3 regions of the Paenibacillus sp. MCAF9 genome follow, and region 2 is predicted to be linked to each of the others. Evidence: riboswitches for the same ligand, from Rfam matches in the RefSeq annotation. Region 2 holds a riboswitch; each other region holds the start of a gene.
What was found. Region 2 has a riboswitch for cyclic di-AMP ahead of AB4Z45_RS09385 (NAD-binding protein). Riboswitches for the same ligand answer to the same signal wherever they lie in the genome.
Positions count from the first base shown of each region.

Region 1: another riboswitch for cyclic di-AMP. It lies ahead of AB4Z45_RS28750 (C40 family peptidase); the one in region 2 lies ahead of AB4Z45_RS09385 (NAD-binding protein).
Region 3: another riboswitch for cyclic di-AMP. It lies ahead of AB4Z45_RS00205 (C40 family peptidase); the one in region 2 lies ahead of AB4Z45_RS09385 (NAD-binding protein).

Region 1 is NZ_JBFREL010000034.1:19,624-24,816, reverse strand. Features, by position in the region: gene AB4Z45_RS28770 (M1 family metallopeptidase) at 1-933, shown strand, start outside; gene AB4Z45_RS28765 (hypothetical protein) at 961-1,776, shown strand; gene AB4Z45_RS28760 (hypothetical protein) at 1,941-2,525, shown strand; gene AB4Z45_RS28755 (hypothetical protein) at 2,561-2,710, shown strand; cyclic di-AMP (ydaO/yuaA leader) riboswitch at 2,943-3,096, shown strand; gene AB4Z45_RS28750 (C40 family peptidase) at 3,100-3,576, shown strand; gene AB4Z45_RS28745 (FAD-binding domain-containing protein) at 3,735-5,078, shown strand; gene AB4Z45_RS28740 (MFS transporter) at 5,176-5,193, opposite strand, start outside.
Region 2 is NZ_JBFREL010000004.1:302,623-307,815, reverse strand. Features, by position in the region: gene kdpB (potassium-transporting ATPase subunit KdpB) at 1-1,471, opposite strand, end outside; gene kdpA (potassium-transporting ATPase subunit KdpA) at 1,490-3,169, opposite strand; gene kdpF (K(+)-transporting ATPase subunit F) at 3,188-3,265, opposite strand; gene AB4Z45_RS09385 (NAD-binding protein) at 3,389-3,787, opposite strand; cyclic di-AMP (ydaO/yuaA leader) riboswitch at 3,906-4,076, opposite strand; cyclic di-AMP (ydaO/yuaA leader) riboswitch at 4,168-4,366, opposite strand; gene AB4Z45_RS09380 (hypothetical protein) at 4,806-5,193, shown strand, end outside.
Region 3 is NZ_JBFREL010000001.1:53,735-58,927, forward strand. Features, by position in the region: gene AB4Z45_RS00200 (MATE family efflux transporter) at 1-984, shown strand, start outside; cyclic di-AMP (ydaO/yuaA leader) riboswitch at 1,220-1,354, shown strand; gene AB4Z45_RS00205 (C40 family peptidase) at 1,358-1,834, shown strand; gene AB4Z45_RS00210 (chromate transporter) at 1,969-3,156, shown strand; gene AB4Z45_RS00215 (phytoene desaturase family protein) at 3,228-4,733, opposite strand.

The sequences.
Region 1 (5,193 bases), on a different contig from region 2:
GGTGAATATCCTTACAGTACGCTGTCGATCGTCGTTCCGCCCAAAGGAGCGAACGGAGCTGGCGGCATGGAGTATCCAACACTCATAACCGCTTTCGCTGCAGAAAATGATAACCCAGGCTACGATCTTGAACGTACGGTCGTGCATGAGATTGGCCATCAATACTGGTACGGAATGGTCGCCTCTAATGAATTCGAGGAGGCATGGCTGGACGAGGGGTTTACGTCCTATGCCGAGGATAAAGTAATGGAGACGGCATACGGCTTGGAGCCGAATTTGCGCATGGAAGCGAGCTATATGACCAACCCTGCTCCGCTCAAGCAGCAATCTTGGTCATACGCCAGCCACTCGCAATATGCCGAGAATGTATATTTGAGGGCAAAGCTGGTGCTCGTTGGCATCGAGAATCAGGTCGGCTCCAGAACGATGCAAAAAATATTGCGAACCTATTTCCAAAAGTATAAGTTCAAGCATCCATCGACAGCAGACTTCCAGCGTGTTGTCGAACAGGTAACAAAAACGAAATGGAATGATTATTTCAGCCAATATGTCTACGGCAACAAAATGGCCGACTTTTCGATCGAATCGATTCATGTACGCCCAGTCACCCAAGATGGTGCTGAGATGTATGAATCTGTTGTACTCGTTAAGAAAAACGGCGGTAGTAATGGCGAGATAAAAGTGTTGATGAAGTTTACTGACGGCACCAAGATAACAAAGCTTTGGGATACTCAGGAATCCCATATGCAATATAAACAACTGCATTCCGCTCCGCTTGAATGGGCAGTCGTTGACCCAAACAACAGCAATGTGCTTGATAATAAGCTCATTAACAACTACATGCAGGCTCAGCTGCCAGAGGATACACGCACGAGATGGAGCCTCGGCGTTGTCCAACTAATTGAAGGACTGCTCGGGTCGCTGAGCTGGTAAGTAATTGCGTTCAAGGAGCGATAAACGATGAAAATACATTTGAAGCAAGGCTGGCGGTTAGCGGTGAAACATTTTTACATTGTTGTTTTATTATTTCTTTATCAGCTGATCTGGGGGTTCTTCCTTTACCGCTTCATTGATTCGGTCGTGGCTCCGCTGCTGCGTCGATATCCGAGCTCCGCTCCTTCAGAAGCAGCCGTTCAGCTATTCATGACCGAAGCTCAATTCCAGCTGTTCAAGACCGATCTCATTAATCCTTACGTCTGGACGCTGGGCGGTCTCCTAGTTGCCCGAATGCTGATCACTCCCTTATTCAATGCCGGTCTATTCTATTCGTTAAATCAGTCCAGATCGAATGGAGGGACACGATTTCTAGAAGGCATTCGCAAAGCTTGGAAGCCTGTAGTTCTGCTTTACTGGATCGAGGTTATTTTATCTGTGGCTCCTGCTTGGTATGTGCTGCCGCACTCACTGGATGCGCTTCTAGTGAGCGGCTCTATTCCAGAGCTGCTGCAAACGGTGCTGCCTAGCGCCCTTCTATGGCTCCTATGGGGCACAGTGCTGCATCTGCTGTTTCTAGCCATGCAATTCAGCGCTGCATCAGGAGGAAGCATATTCCGTTCCTTATGGCACGCTCTCCGAAATTTCCTCACCTATGCAGCTGTGTCGCTCATCATGTGGGGGATTGGAGCAGCCGCTGGAATTGTGGTGACAAGTCTCTCCATGCTGTGGGCCGGACTGTTGGCACTCATCCTGCATCAGGGTTATTATCTCATTCAAACGCTGATGAAGGTCTGGACGATTGCCGCGCAATATGACTTCCTGGAAACGAAAAGAATGTAGCAAACCAAAAAAGCCTTCAGCGTCCTCTGGATGCTGAAGCAAAAATAAACCTTCATTCCACGCTTTGCTGTGGTGTGGAGGTTTTTTTGCAACTAACCGCAACTAAATGATGGGAGTTCTGTATAAATAACTGAAAGAAAATCAAAAATGGGGGATATTCACAAATGATGCGTAAAAAACTAGTTATTATATCCATGGTATTGCTCTTATCGGGCGGTTCATTGGTTGCAGCAGACAAACTATTTCAGAAGGTAACGCTCCTTTATAATAATAAGCAATCCACTGACGATGCTGTCGTTGTAGACGATAAGGTTTATATTAGTATTCGTTCTTTAAGCGACACCCTTCAAGCCTTCGTCCAATGGAAGAGCAATGATAAGAAGCTCATTATTCAGAAGCCCAATGTGCATATGTTTCTAATGAACGAGAAGCGAGCTATGTTCGGACAGGTTGATAAAGGCAGTGTTCAGAAATTTTTAGTGCAAGCGCAAATCGATAATTTGAATATGGCGATTTCAGAGTTCAAAGTGACCATCGTCGATCCTAATGATAAGGAAACGACAATCGACAGCCGCAGCCAAGATGATGATGATTTTAAAGAGTTCGTCGAAAAAGACACCTTTTGGTTCAGCTCCAAGCTCGTTTCCTACGATTTTAAAAATGCTGGAAAATACAAGGTACAGTTTTGGATGCAGCAAAAAAACAACGATCCACAGCTCATTTCTGAAAAAATCGTCACCGCAAAATAAATCTTTTTTTCGATTGCCCAAAGGGGGCTGTTCTCATGAACAGCCTCCTTTGTCTATTTCTGCCGCTCTATCTGGAGCAGCAGCTAGGCTGTCTGAATCTACTCTTATTCACGAGTGATATAGATGAGATTTTTCTAATTTATGAGGAGCAAAATGGTGAAATACCGCCGTTTACGGCACTTTAAGCTAGTCCTTGCGATATAGCGCCAAAAGGACAAATCGGTATATTTTACACAACATCCACATAATTAATGAAATTGACTCCATGTATTTAGTTAGAAAGCACTACTGTGGCGTGTTTATATTACAGAAAGAACGGTTTAACGAAGCAAATTGTCAAAAGGTTACATGAGAATTATTAGAAATTGCCACTAAAGGCAGGAGATCATTGAAAATAATCGAATATTTCTCAAAGCAATAAAAAAACTGCCTAATTCCCTATTGGGATACGGGGGAACCACTTTGGGTGAATTGATTCCGACGTTTGAGTTTTTTTCAAACGCCCGAGGAATCATAGGGAGCCTTCAACCGAACCCCACAGCTAACCTCGTCGGCATTGGAAGGAGTTTCACAATTGAAGAAGATTACCGCATTAATCCTGGGTCTCGTTCTCGTGCTCGCTTTTCAAGCGGGAAGCGCTTTCGCTGACTCAAAATTGAACGGAATTGTCAATGATCTTATTGGTACTCCGTACAAAAGCGGCGGAACGTCGTCGAAAGGTTTTGATTGCTCCGGCTTCACGAGCTATGTGTTCGAGAAAATGGGCATTGAGCTTTCACGTACTTCTGGTTCGCAAGCAAAAGAAGGTACAAAGGTCGCTAAGGCTGACCTCATTGCGGGAGATCTTGTGTTCTTCGACACAGTTGGCGGCAATAATAGCGCCATATCCCATGTTGGCATTTACATTGGAGATGGAAAGTTTGTACATTCGTCCTCGAGCAGAGGCGTTGTAACTGACAAACTTAACTCCGAGTACTATGAGGGACGATATGTAACTGCTCGTCGTATCATGGATGCTGATTCATACCAAGCCAACGTTGACGTAAAATAGAGCAACCTAATCCCTCTTCTTGAGGGTTGAACGGGTAGACTCATCTAGCAAAGCCGCAGTTTTTTGTCCTCTGACGACAAATGACTTGCGGCTTTGCTGTTTCATTCCAGCTAGAATGCGGCCGTTCAATGTTGCGCTTATGGAAGGAGCTATCACTGATGTATTTGTTTATTCACCGCAAGGATTTGCGTATTGCAGATTTGCGCGCTTTTGATTATTTGAAGAAAAAAGAGAAACAAGGCATTCATTTGCTAATCATAGATCCCGTTATTACAGGAGATGGCCGTTTAACTAGTCATAGCGGCCGGAATTTCATGGCGCAAGCCGCCTCACTTCTGCACAGCTATTCTAATGCAGGAAAGGAACTGCATGTGCTTTATGGTAATCCTGCTGCGATCACCGAAGCACTGCTGCATGCGCATCCCATTGATGAGGTTATTGTTCATACAGACTATACGCCTTACTCACGGCAGCGAGATGAGCAGCTTGGGCTAACCACACGCAGCCTTGGCCGCCGATGGATGTCTATTGCCGATTCACCTCTTGCTGATCTAGATGCTTTCCCGGCATTTGCTCGAAAAATGGAGCCATACAAGGTTTTCACACCCTTTTATCGCAAGTGGAGCAGCTTTATGCTGGAGTGCTATAGCCCAATGAGTGAAACGACGATTCATGAGCTTGCTACCTTAAGCGAAATTAATGCCAAGGTTGCGCAATCCTTCGCTTTGCCTGAATCCGTTTCGCGCGCCCTAGGCGGCACGAACGTGCAAGGATCGTCCAAAGGATTATCCAAGCTGGAACGGTTCGTACGAGAACGCCTTGCCTCTTATTCGGAGAGCAGGGACGCATATGCCGGTGATCATACAAGCCAGCTTGCACGTTTCCTTAATACGGGCGCCATCTCCGCCCGCCAAGCCTACGAAATGACCCAAGGGCTTCCGGGGTCTGAATTATGGGTACGGCAGCTGGCATGGCGTGATTTTTATTTATACCAAGCGATGTATCATGATGATTTCTTTCGTTACGAGCAGCTCGCTGATATGTCCAAGCTCTCAGATGCTCATTTAGAAGCATGGGCTGCAGCTGCCACCGGCATTCCAATCATTGATGCGGCCATGACGCAGCTCAATCGTACAGGTGAGCTGCCCAACCGCTTGCGAATGGTAACAGCCATGTTTTTAACTAAAAATCTGCTATGTCCCTTCACGCTTGGCGAACAATATTTCCGCCTTCACTTAAGCGATTATGACAACACGCTTAATCGCGGCGGCTGGCTGTGGTGCTCTTCACTCGGGTATGACGCAGCGCCTTACTTCCGCATCATGAATCCTGCAACTCAGTCGCAAACGCATGATCCTAGCGGCAGCTATATTAGGCGCTGGCTGCCTCATTTGAATCATCTGACAGACAAAGAGATTCATCAGCCGCAAAGCGGTGCCATCGTCGACTTGAAAGCATCACGCGCGCGCGCCATAGAGGTATACAAAACCATTCTTAAATAGTTGAAAGCATTTAGAACAACACGTTTAATAATAAATAAACCTCCACACCCGCTTTGAAACAGCGAATGTGGAGGTTTTTTTATAATTTGCAGTTCATTTAAGCCTTGGATCGTAT
Region 2 (5,193 bases):
TCTCCGCAATAAAATCGTCGACTCCCGCTTCATGTGCGATGGTTGCTGCAGTAAGCGGATTGTCTCCCGTACACATAATCGTTTTGATGCCCATTTCACGCAGCTGATCGAATCTTTCCTTCATTCCTGGCTTAACGGTATCCTTCAAATAGATAACACCAAAGATTTGGTTATCAACAGCTACTGCGAGCGGTGTACCGCCTAATGTAGCAATCGTATTCGAAATATTTTCTAAATCGGACGGGATGGTTCCCCCCTGAGAAGCTACCCACTTCCGAACCGCATCGACAGAGCCCTTCCGAACTCGGCGGCCGTTTGCCAGATCAATACCGCTCATTCGCGTCTCTGCTTTGAATTCAATAAATTCGCCGCCTTCCGCAAGTGAAGCATCATAGCTTGAGCCCTGCTTCTTCATCCATTCAAGCACAGATCGGCCTTCAGGCGTTTCATCCTTAAGCGAGCTAATAGCCGCCCAACCCGATAAAGCTTGAAGATTGCTGCCTCCGACAGGGACAAGCTCGCTTGCCATCCGGTTGCCGAACGTGATCGTTCCTGTTTTATCCAAAATCATCGTATTAATGTCGCCTGCTGCTTCAACAGCCTTACCTGACATAGCCAGTACATTAAACTGAGTTACTCTATCCATCCCAGCAATGCCGATTGCTGATAATAATCCGCCGATGGTCGTCGGAATCAAACATACGAGCAGCGCGATTAATACTGGAATTTCTAAGTGGATACCCAAATAGTCAGCGATTGGTGCCAACGTAACGACTACAATTAAGAAAATAATCGTTAAGCTAGTCAAAAGTGTATTGAGCGCAATTTCATTAGGCGTCTTCTGACGTTTCGCTCCTTCAACAAGGGCAATCATCCGATCGATGAATGACTCCCCAGGGTCACTCGTCATGCGCACTTTAATTTTGTCACTCACAACCCTTGTACCGCCTGTAACCGAGCTGAAATCTCCTCCAGCTTCTTTAATAACTGGCGCCGATTCACCTGTAATCGCTGATTCATCTACGGAAGCCAGCCCTTCAATGACCTCGCCATCACCAGGAATCATCTCACCTTGGGATACGATGAAAATATCGCCTTTGCGAAGCTCCGTTGATGATACGACTACAATAGAGCTGCCGACGAGCTTATTGGCGCTCATTTCCTGCTTAGATTTTTTGAGCGAATTGGCCTGTGCCTTGCCCCTGCCCTCTGCAATGGCTTCAGCAAAGTTAGCGAACAGCAGCGTGAAAAGCAGGATGAAAAACACGGTAATATTAAAGCCTATGCGTTCTTGAGAATTAAAGTAATTTGGAAAAATAGTCATCAGCAGAACGATAACCGTCCCTACCTCGACAACAAACATAACTGGATTTTTCATCATCGTAGCTGGATTTAATTTCACAAAGCTATCGATGACGGCATGTTTAACCGCATCTCCCGACAGCAAATTATTCTTCTTATTTTTATTCATTATCGTTCACCTCATCCGTTAGCGGAGTGTCAAATATTCTGCAACCGGCCCAAGCACGATGACCGGCAAGAAGGTTAATGCACCAATTAAAAGAACAGTACCAATTAGTAATATAGTGAAAAGTCCATTATCTGTACGGAACGTCCCGATTGTTTCTGGAACAGGCTGCTTGCGAACAAGAGAACCTGCAACCGCAAGCATCGCAATCATCGAAATATAACGGCCGGTCAGCATGACTAGCCCAGTACTAATATTCCAGAACGGCGTATTGTCGCCTAATCCCTCAAAGCCGGAGCCATTGTTCGCTGCCGATGACGTATATTCGTAAAGCACCTGGCTAATGCCGTGGAATCCGGGATTCGTAATCGCTCCGTGACCCAAATCCGTCATAAAAGCGATGGCGGTGGGCACCAATATAATGAAGGGATGAACTAGAATCGCTATCGCTATCAGTTTCATTTCTCGCGGCTCTACTTTTCGTCCCAGAAACTCTGGCGTTCGCCCAACCATCAGCCCGCATATAAACACAGCTAGTATGGCGTACATGAGCATATTGATAAGCCCTACTCCCTTGCCTCCAAATACGACATTAAGCATCATTTCAGCAAGCGGGACCAAGCCGCCAAGCGGTGTAAGCGTGTCATGCATATTGTTGACGGTACCCGTTGTCGCAGCAGCTGTTACCGTTGTGAACAGTGCCGATTGCGCGATACCGAACCTTACTTCCTTGCCTTCCATGCTTCCTTGAGTAGCGTCGATTCCTAGTGCGCTCATAGCAGGATTGCCTGTTTTCTCCGATGTGTAAGCAAGGCTTAGAAACACTAGAAACAGACACATCATGGCGGAGAATACAACCCAGCCCTGCTTTTTGTTTTTAGCAAAAAGCCCAAATGCATAAGGCAGCGAAGCCGGCAGCGCCCACATCGACAAGATTTGAATCACATTCGTTAATGGATTTGGGTTTTCAAATGGATGAGCCGAGTTCACTCCAAAAAAACCGCCGCCGTTTGTGCCCAAATGTTTGATGGATTCAAGCGAAGCTACAGGACCGATTGCAATTTGCTGCATGGCTCCCTCAAGCGTTTTAATTGTAAATGTTGGATCAAGTGTTTGCGGCACCTGAAGAGCGACAAGCACTAGCGTGATAATAAAGGAAATCGGAAGAAAAATTCTTGTGTGTGCTTTTACAAAATCCTCGAAAAAGTTGCCGATCGTCGTTCCTTTACTCGTAATCCCACGAACAAACGCGATGGCAACCGAGAAGCCCGTCGCCGCTGACGTGAACATCATCATCATGATGACCGCCATTTGGGAGAAATAAGATAAGGCGCTTTCCCCGCTGTAATGCTGAAGATTCGTATTGGTAATAAAGCTGATGACTGTATTGAAAGTCAGTGTAGGCTCCATGGCTGCCATGCCATTTGGATTAAACGGCAGCGCATTTTGGAACCGCAATATCAAATAGCTGAAAGCAACTAAAATTAAATTGGTTGCAACAAAGCTGAGTGCGTATATCTTCCAGCTCATGCCCTCTCTTTTTTTGAGACCAATAAGCTTAAATATAAATCGCTCCGTCCCTCCGAATACTTTGTCTAACCGATTGTGTTCATTTGAGAACACATGATAGACGTAAGTACCAAGCGGCTTAACTAACAATACAAGAACGGCAATGACGATAAGCAATTGTAAAATATCCATCTTGTAAATCCCCCTCTATTAAAACTTCTCCGGATGAATTAACGCATAAATCAGATAAACGAAAACAAATACAGCCGCTATCGCTATGAGAGTCATTGGCCTTCGCCCCCTGTTTTCTCAATAACACTGGAGCACCAAGTTAAAAATCCGTAAAATAAACCGAAGCTAGCTAACAACGCCCCGAACATATAAAAATCCTGCATGTAAACCCCTCCTGCATTATTTGCTGCTTAATAGAAAACCGACTTCACCGGTATGAGAGAATACGATATGATCCGCTCCGAGCCCCTTGTAAATAGCCCTTGGATTCCACTGCTGTGTGATGACGTAAATGGACTTTGAGGTCCAAGCTCTGCAGCACTGTACAAAGCGGCAGCTAAGCGCCAAGCTGCTCTCGAATATAAATACCTCGCTAATGGTCATCGAAGGAACATTCCAGCTTTGACGATCATTCGAATTGATGTACAAAACATTGCTGATACCCTGCTTGCGAAGCTGTTTTTCTTCCTGTTTGCTATTGGTCAAAACGATAAATTTTAATTGATGAAACTGCAAAGTTCGTATGAATGATTGGCCAGCCTCGTTTAGACCAGCAACAATAATATGCTCTTCCTGCAACCGAATTCTCCTCCATATGGTAAAAAAGGCAACAAAAAAGAAGCCTTGGGATAAGAGGAACTTTTCCCGCGGCTTCTTTGCCCGCAGCAGAATAAGCCGCGGGAAGCACGATGGCTGTTGCCTCTCTCGAGTACACTTACGAGGTTAGCTGTCGGATTCGGGCCTTGAGAGTTGCCCTACGCTTGATCATTTTCAAGCGATTCACCCCATGAAGCGAAGTCGTGATTGCACACGAATCGTTCGTTGGTTCCCCCGTTCCTGCTGCTGCAGGACTCAGCGTTTTCTTACATTTTGTAGCAAATTAAACTTTTTTGGGCACAAAAAACCACAGAGGTCTATGACACTCTGCGGTCGAAGTTAATCGATCACAAGCTTCATCATTCCTCTCTCGGTCCACGCTTACGAGGTTAGCTGTCGGATTCGGGCGGTGAGAGTCGCCCTACTTTGACCGGTATCCATGGCACCTGTCAAAGATTCACCCCTGCTCTGCGTTTGTTCGACTCTCACATCGAACAGGCGCATCGCGTCATTATTGGTTCCCCCGCTTCCGCTTTCACGGAAACTCAGCGATCAGTAAATCGAAACTTATTTATAAATCCTGTATCGAATATTACTCCTCGCTATAAATACTGTAAAGGCAGTCTGCTGCCTAATTTAGCCAATTTCAGCCTTGCAGAGCGATTCGCAACGCTTACATTCATTTCGATCTCTCGATATCTCACTATTTCTCAGTTTTACTCTTGTTTTCAAAAATAGTGTTCATTCCCTTTCTAACGATTTTATGCGTGAATAATCAGATTTCTCTATAATCGAGAATGGAAGAGAATAAACGAGTATTTCGAAGAATTACCCTTTTTTTACTGGCATAACGAATGGATTTCTTTTAATTTGGCATATGGCTGCCTTTTCACGATATACCACAGTTTTACAATATTTCATTTCGGGTTTACCATAGACGGCAAGCCAATATGGCTGAGTATTGTCGGTGAATTATTCAAATCGAGGAGAGATCTCATTGATGTCTACACCAGTTGAAGTACCCTTGCCAAGCTTAGAAAATCAATCAGCTGCCTTGTTTGAAATTAAACGAATTCAAATGTTTGTGCTGCCGGCTTCCTTGCTTGAATCGAATGGTTACCGTGTTTGCCTAAGGCTCTCCACTGCTAATGGTCATGGCTGGAGCGAGCTGTTTATTAAAAAATCCGAGAAGCCTCGCGACTGGATCAGATGGAGCAGTATGCTGCTGAGGTTCATCGGCACTCTTCCTCTTACTTCTCCTTTGGTTATTCAAACAGATCCAATGATGAAGGACGAGCGTATATATCATTTGTTTGCAGCTGCTGCTTTGCATATAGAATCCAATCATTACACTTTTCCAAACTGTGAATATGACCGTGAAGAGCATA
Region 3 (5,193 bases), on a different contig from region 2:
GTGATGGCAGAAGGAGTCAGCTATCTAGCGATTGTTGGCAGCTCCGTCTTCATCACAGCAATAAGCATGACGTTAGGTACTATTTTACGATGCCGCGGTATTGTGAAAGAAATGATGTTCATCGCATTGGGGATTAATGTACTTCATATTACCTTGAATTATCTGGTGCTGATGGAGCCCTTCGGCTTACCTAATTTAGGTGTAGAAGGAGTAGCAGCATCTACATGGATAACCCGTGCCATAGGGATGACCGCTTATTTGATTTTATGTATTCGAAGCTTGGAGTATAAGGTTGGCTTGATTAGTCCATTTAAGCTTCAAAGAAAAAATATTGGCCTTATATTTAAACTAGGTATTCCTTCGGCAGGTGAGCATGTTTCTTATAATCTTTCACAGGTTGTAATCACATATTTAGTCACGCTGATCGGTACGACAGCGTTAACGACAAAAATTTATTCGCAGAGCATAACTTCTTTTGTTTTTGTTTTTTCAATGGCAATAGGTCAAGGAACGCAAATTATTGTTGGACATCTGATTGGAGCCCATCAGAAGGATGATGCTTATCGATCCAGTATGCAAAGTTTGAAGCTGGCGTTCGTCATTTCTCTTGCGCTTGGTATTTGTATCTATAGCTTCTCAGCTCTATTGCTCAGCCTCTTTACTAATGATGCGGAAATTATATTGTTAGGCAAGCAGCTCATGTTGTTATCGATTATGCTGGAGCCGGCTCGGGCTTGCAACATGGTGCTTATCAGTTGTCTAAATGCGGCTGGAGATGTGAAATTTCCAGTTGCTGCCGGGTTAGTATCCATGTGGGGGATTAGTGTGCCGCTGGCATACGTGTTCGGGATTGTGTTCGACATGGGGTTGGTAGGAATATGGCTGGCCTTTTCAATCGATGAATGGATAAGAGCTTTACTGATGCTCTACAGATGGAGGAGACGTTCTTGGCAAAAGGTCGATATTTTGGCGAAACTTGCTTAACTAGAAAGAGTAACTGTATGAAAATACGGATACTCTTTTTTTGTGTTTAAACCGTTATATTTTGAAAATATGATTGGAAATTCATCTATTTTAATTACAAAAAAACCAGCACTTTTGACAAAAATCATGTAGTGAACAGCTAAATAAATAATAATATTGAAGAAAAATGAAAGTATTCTAATAAACCAATTGCAGGATTATGGTAAAAAAAATCGAATTTAACGATACTATAAGGTTTATTGACATGCCGAGTTCTGTATATCGGAAACGGGGGAACCACCCAGGGTGAATTGCTTAATGTATGTTTTTAAGCATAGGGATCTTCAACCGAACCCATAAGCTAACCTCGTAGGCACCGAAGGGAGAAGTTGTTTTGAAGAAGGGTTTTATTTTATTGTTATCCTGCTTGCTGCTGCTTACTGGAGGAGGAAGCGTGCTTGCAGATAAGTCGGCCAAGTCTGTGCTTACGGATTCCATAAGCGAGGTTGTTGGAACTCCTTATAAATGGGGAGGCACAACGAGCAAAGGGTTTGACTGCTCGGGTTTTATTCTGCATATCTTTAATCAATTTGATGTAAAGCTGCCTAGAACATCGCAATCGCAATCAGACACAGGCACAGAGGTTAATAAAGATGAACTACGCGTGGGTGATCTTGTGTTCTTCAACACAAGCGGCAAAGGCGTTTCTCATGCGGGCATTTACATTGGGGATGGGAAATTTGCTCATTCTTCTACAAGCAAAGGGGTTACAATTACAAACCTTAACGATTCTTATTATGCAAAACGTTATGTAACAGCAAGGCGTGTCGTAACGGAAGATACATTTGCTGCGATGATGGAGTCTAAATAAAGCGTAATGATTTTAAAAACCACCTTACGAGGTGGTTTTTTTTATGTAACCATTTATTAAGTATTTGTTAAAGGGTTGTAAGCCAATAATTCGCAAGCTTACAATGTAAATAACATGAGTAATGGAATGAGGCTATAGGATTGAAAAGAGGAACAATCGCATCTTTAGTAGAGGTACTAGCTGTATCAACTAAACTAGGACTTACCTCATTTGGGGGTCCGATAGCCCATCTGGGTTATTTTCACAATGAGTATATTCGTCGCCGCAAATGGATGGATGAACGAAGTTATGCAGACCTCGTTGCTTTATGTCAGTTTCTACCCGGGCCAGCCAGCAGTCAAGTTGGGATCGGTATAGGGATAGTTAGGGCTGGGTTATTGGGCGGACTAGTGGCTTGGTTAGGATTCACACTGCCATCGATCATTGCATTAGTTGCCTTTGCTTTTTTGCTGCAAGGATTTGATCTTGGAAACACAGGCTGGATTCATGGATTGAAAATTGTAGCGGTTGCCATCGTTGCTCATGCCATTCTAGGGATGGGACAGAAACTAACACCGGATCGAAACAGAGCTACGATAGCAGTCATCGCTGCTGCGGCAACGTTATATTGGCAAGCGGTCTATAGTCAAGTGATCATTATTGCTGCAGCAGGGCTGATCGGGGTATGGTTGTATCATAAGAAAACAGTCGAGGGTACTCCTGATTTGAACATTCGGATTAGCCGTTCCCTTGCAATCTCCTGCCTCGTTATATTTCTCACGCTGCTTATTGTTTTGCCATTTCTAAGGCAATGGGGAAATATGGAATGGATAGCGATGCTCGATAGCTATTATCGTTCAGGCTCATTGGTGTTTGGAGGCGGACATGTTGTGCTGCCGCTGCTTGAGAATGAAGTTGTCTTTACCGGGTGGGTTAATGAATCGGATTTTTTAGCAGGTTATAGCGCTGCGCAGGCTGTGCCTGGTCCACTTTTTACATTCGCTAGTTATCTTGGTACTCTTTCTGGTGGATTAACTGGAGCCATTGTTGCAACTACAGCAATTTTTTTGCCGGCATTTCTTCTCGTTGCTGGAACATTGCCGTTTTGGAATGGGTTGCGAAATAACTCAAAAATCCAAGGTGCATTAGTTGGCATTAACGCCGCTGTAGTTGGCATATTGCTTGCTGCACTGTATGATCCGCTTTGGACTAGCGCGATAGTAGAGTCCGGTGATTTTATTTTGGCTGCCGTATTGTTTATTATGCTTGTTTTTTGGAAGCTACCACCTTGGATGATTGTTGTGGCTGGCGCATTAGGCGGAATGGTCCTTGAACTTATTTAATAATTAATCAATAGATAAAAACCTCTAATCCGCGATAACGGATTAGAGGTTTTTTATTTGAATTAATCTGTCTACATGACGGATTTTGCAGCAATGCTCAATTGCTCTTTAATGAGGTCAGCGGTGAGTTGTCCGGATAAAGTGACCATCGGGACGCCGCCACCGGGGTGCGTTGATCCGCCAACGAAATAAAGATTATCGAGCAGCTTGCTTTTGCTTGGAATTTTGAAGCCGCCGTTAAGCTTGCGGTCCGTTACAATGCCGTAGATGGAACCGCCATTAGAACCATAAAGCTGCTGGATATCATCTGGAGTGAAGGTATATTCAAACTCAATATGCTGTCTCAGCGCCGTTAGTCCCATACGTTCGAGCTTATTCAGAACTAGGTCTCTGTAAGCCGCCTTCTGTGACTTGAAGCTTTCACCAGGTTTGAGCGGCGGCACATGAGTAAGCACAAATAGATTTTCTTTGCCCTGCGGCGCCTGTCCTGGATCGGTTTTGCTTGAAACCCCGATGTACACTGTTGGATCATCTGTAGGTTTGCCTTCGACAAATATATCGTTGAACTCTTTATCTGGATCTTCAGAGAAGAAGAAATTATGGTGCAGAAGCTGATCATACACTTTATCCACGCCAAGAAGCAGCACAAGTCCTGATACAGTAGGCTCGTATTTTGCTAAATCCTTTACGCGGTCGGCCGATTTCGGATGATGCTGCAGCAGTGTCTGATGCGCTGGAATTGCCTCAAGATTAGACACAATCAGATCAGCTTCTATTACGCTGCCATCTTCTAAAGTTACCCCTGTTGCGTTTTGGCCGACTGTATTCATTTGAGCAACTGGAGCTGAAGTGCGAACCTCCACACCGAGCTCATCAAGCAGCTTAAGCATACCCTCCGCAATTCGGTACATACCGCCTTCTACATAATAGATGCCAAGCCCCATTTGTACATAGATTAATTGTGACAGCACAGCGGGAGCGGCATAAGGCGAGGAACCGATATACATGATGAAAAAATCGAACAATTGACGCAAATGCTTGTCCTTCAGAAAGCGGTTTGTCGTCTGATGCATCGTCTTCATCGGGTCCATCGCTAACAGTTCCTTCATACTGTGGTGACGCCGCAGGTCGCTCAGGCCACTAAGGCTCTTGTTATAAAAGCTTTTTGTGTTGAGCTGATACATTTGCTGACAATAATCCAAATAAGAGAGGAATTGCTGTGCATCAACCGGTGAGATTTGTTCGAATTGCTTGATTAGGTCAGGGAAGTCACCTGTTATATCAAGTGTTACCCCATCTTCGAAAAAAGTTCTCCACTGAGGTTCAACACGAACCAGCTTCATATAATCCTCTAGATTGCGGCCAGCACTTTCAAACAGCTGTTCGAGTACCCAAGGCATCGTCAAAATAGAAGGACCCGTATCGAAAGTGTAACCTTGCCCTGATCTTACGTTTAATTTGCCGCCTACGCGTTCATTTTTTTCTAATATGGTCACTTGATGCCCATCTACAGAGAGGCGAATAGCAGCTGATAGTCCGCCGAGACCGCCTCCGACGACAATAATCTTTTTGCTCATAGGAGCACTTCCTCTCAACATTGGTCATTTAGCCGAAACGATGCAGATGACAAACTATATACACAATCGTATAATCGTTGTAGAACTAACGTAAAAGGTTAATGCGATAAGCAGAATGCGGGATATGCATTTAACCAACACTTTTTCACTTTCAGTATTAACAAATTTTACCTATAACATGCAGCTGTTGCAGGATCAAATCTTCGGATAGCTCCTGCTATTTCGTCGTTAAACGATGAGAATGAGGCTATAAAAAGAGCGAATAATGGCTCGTATAGTTTGAATGCCATCATTTTCACCAAAGATAGGGCTGTGGTTGTAAGTTTGTATAGCCATTATCAACTGCCAAATGGAATGACCTAATCAGCCTGGTGAAAGGTGGTACACAACTTTGGGGAAAATGAGCTGTTTGTATATGAAAACATGGAATAACGAGTCAAATAAGGAATTTTGGTACCTA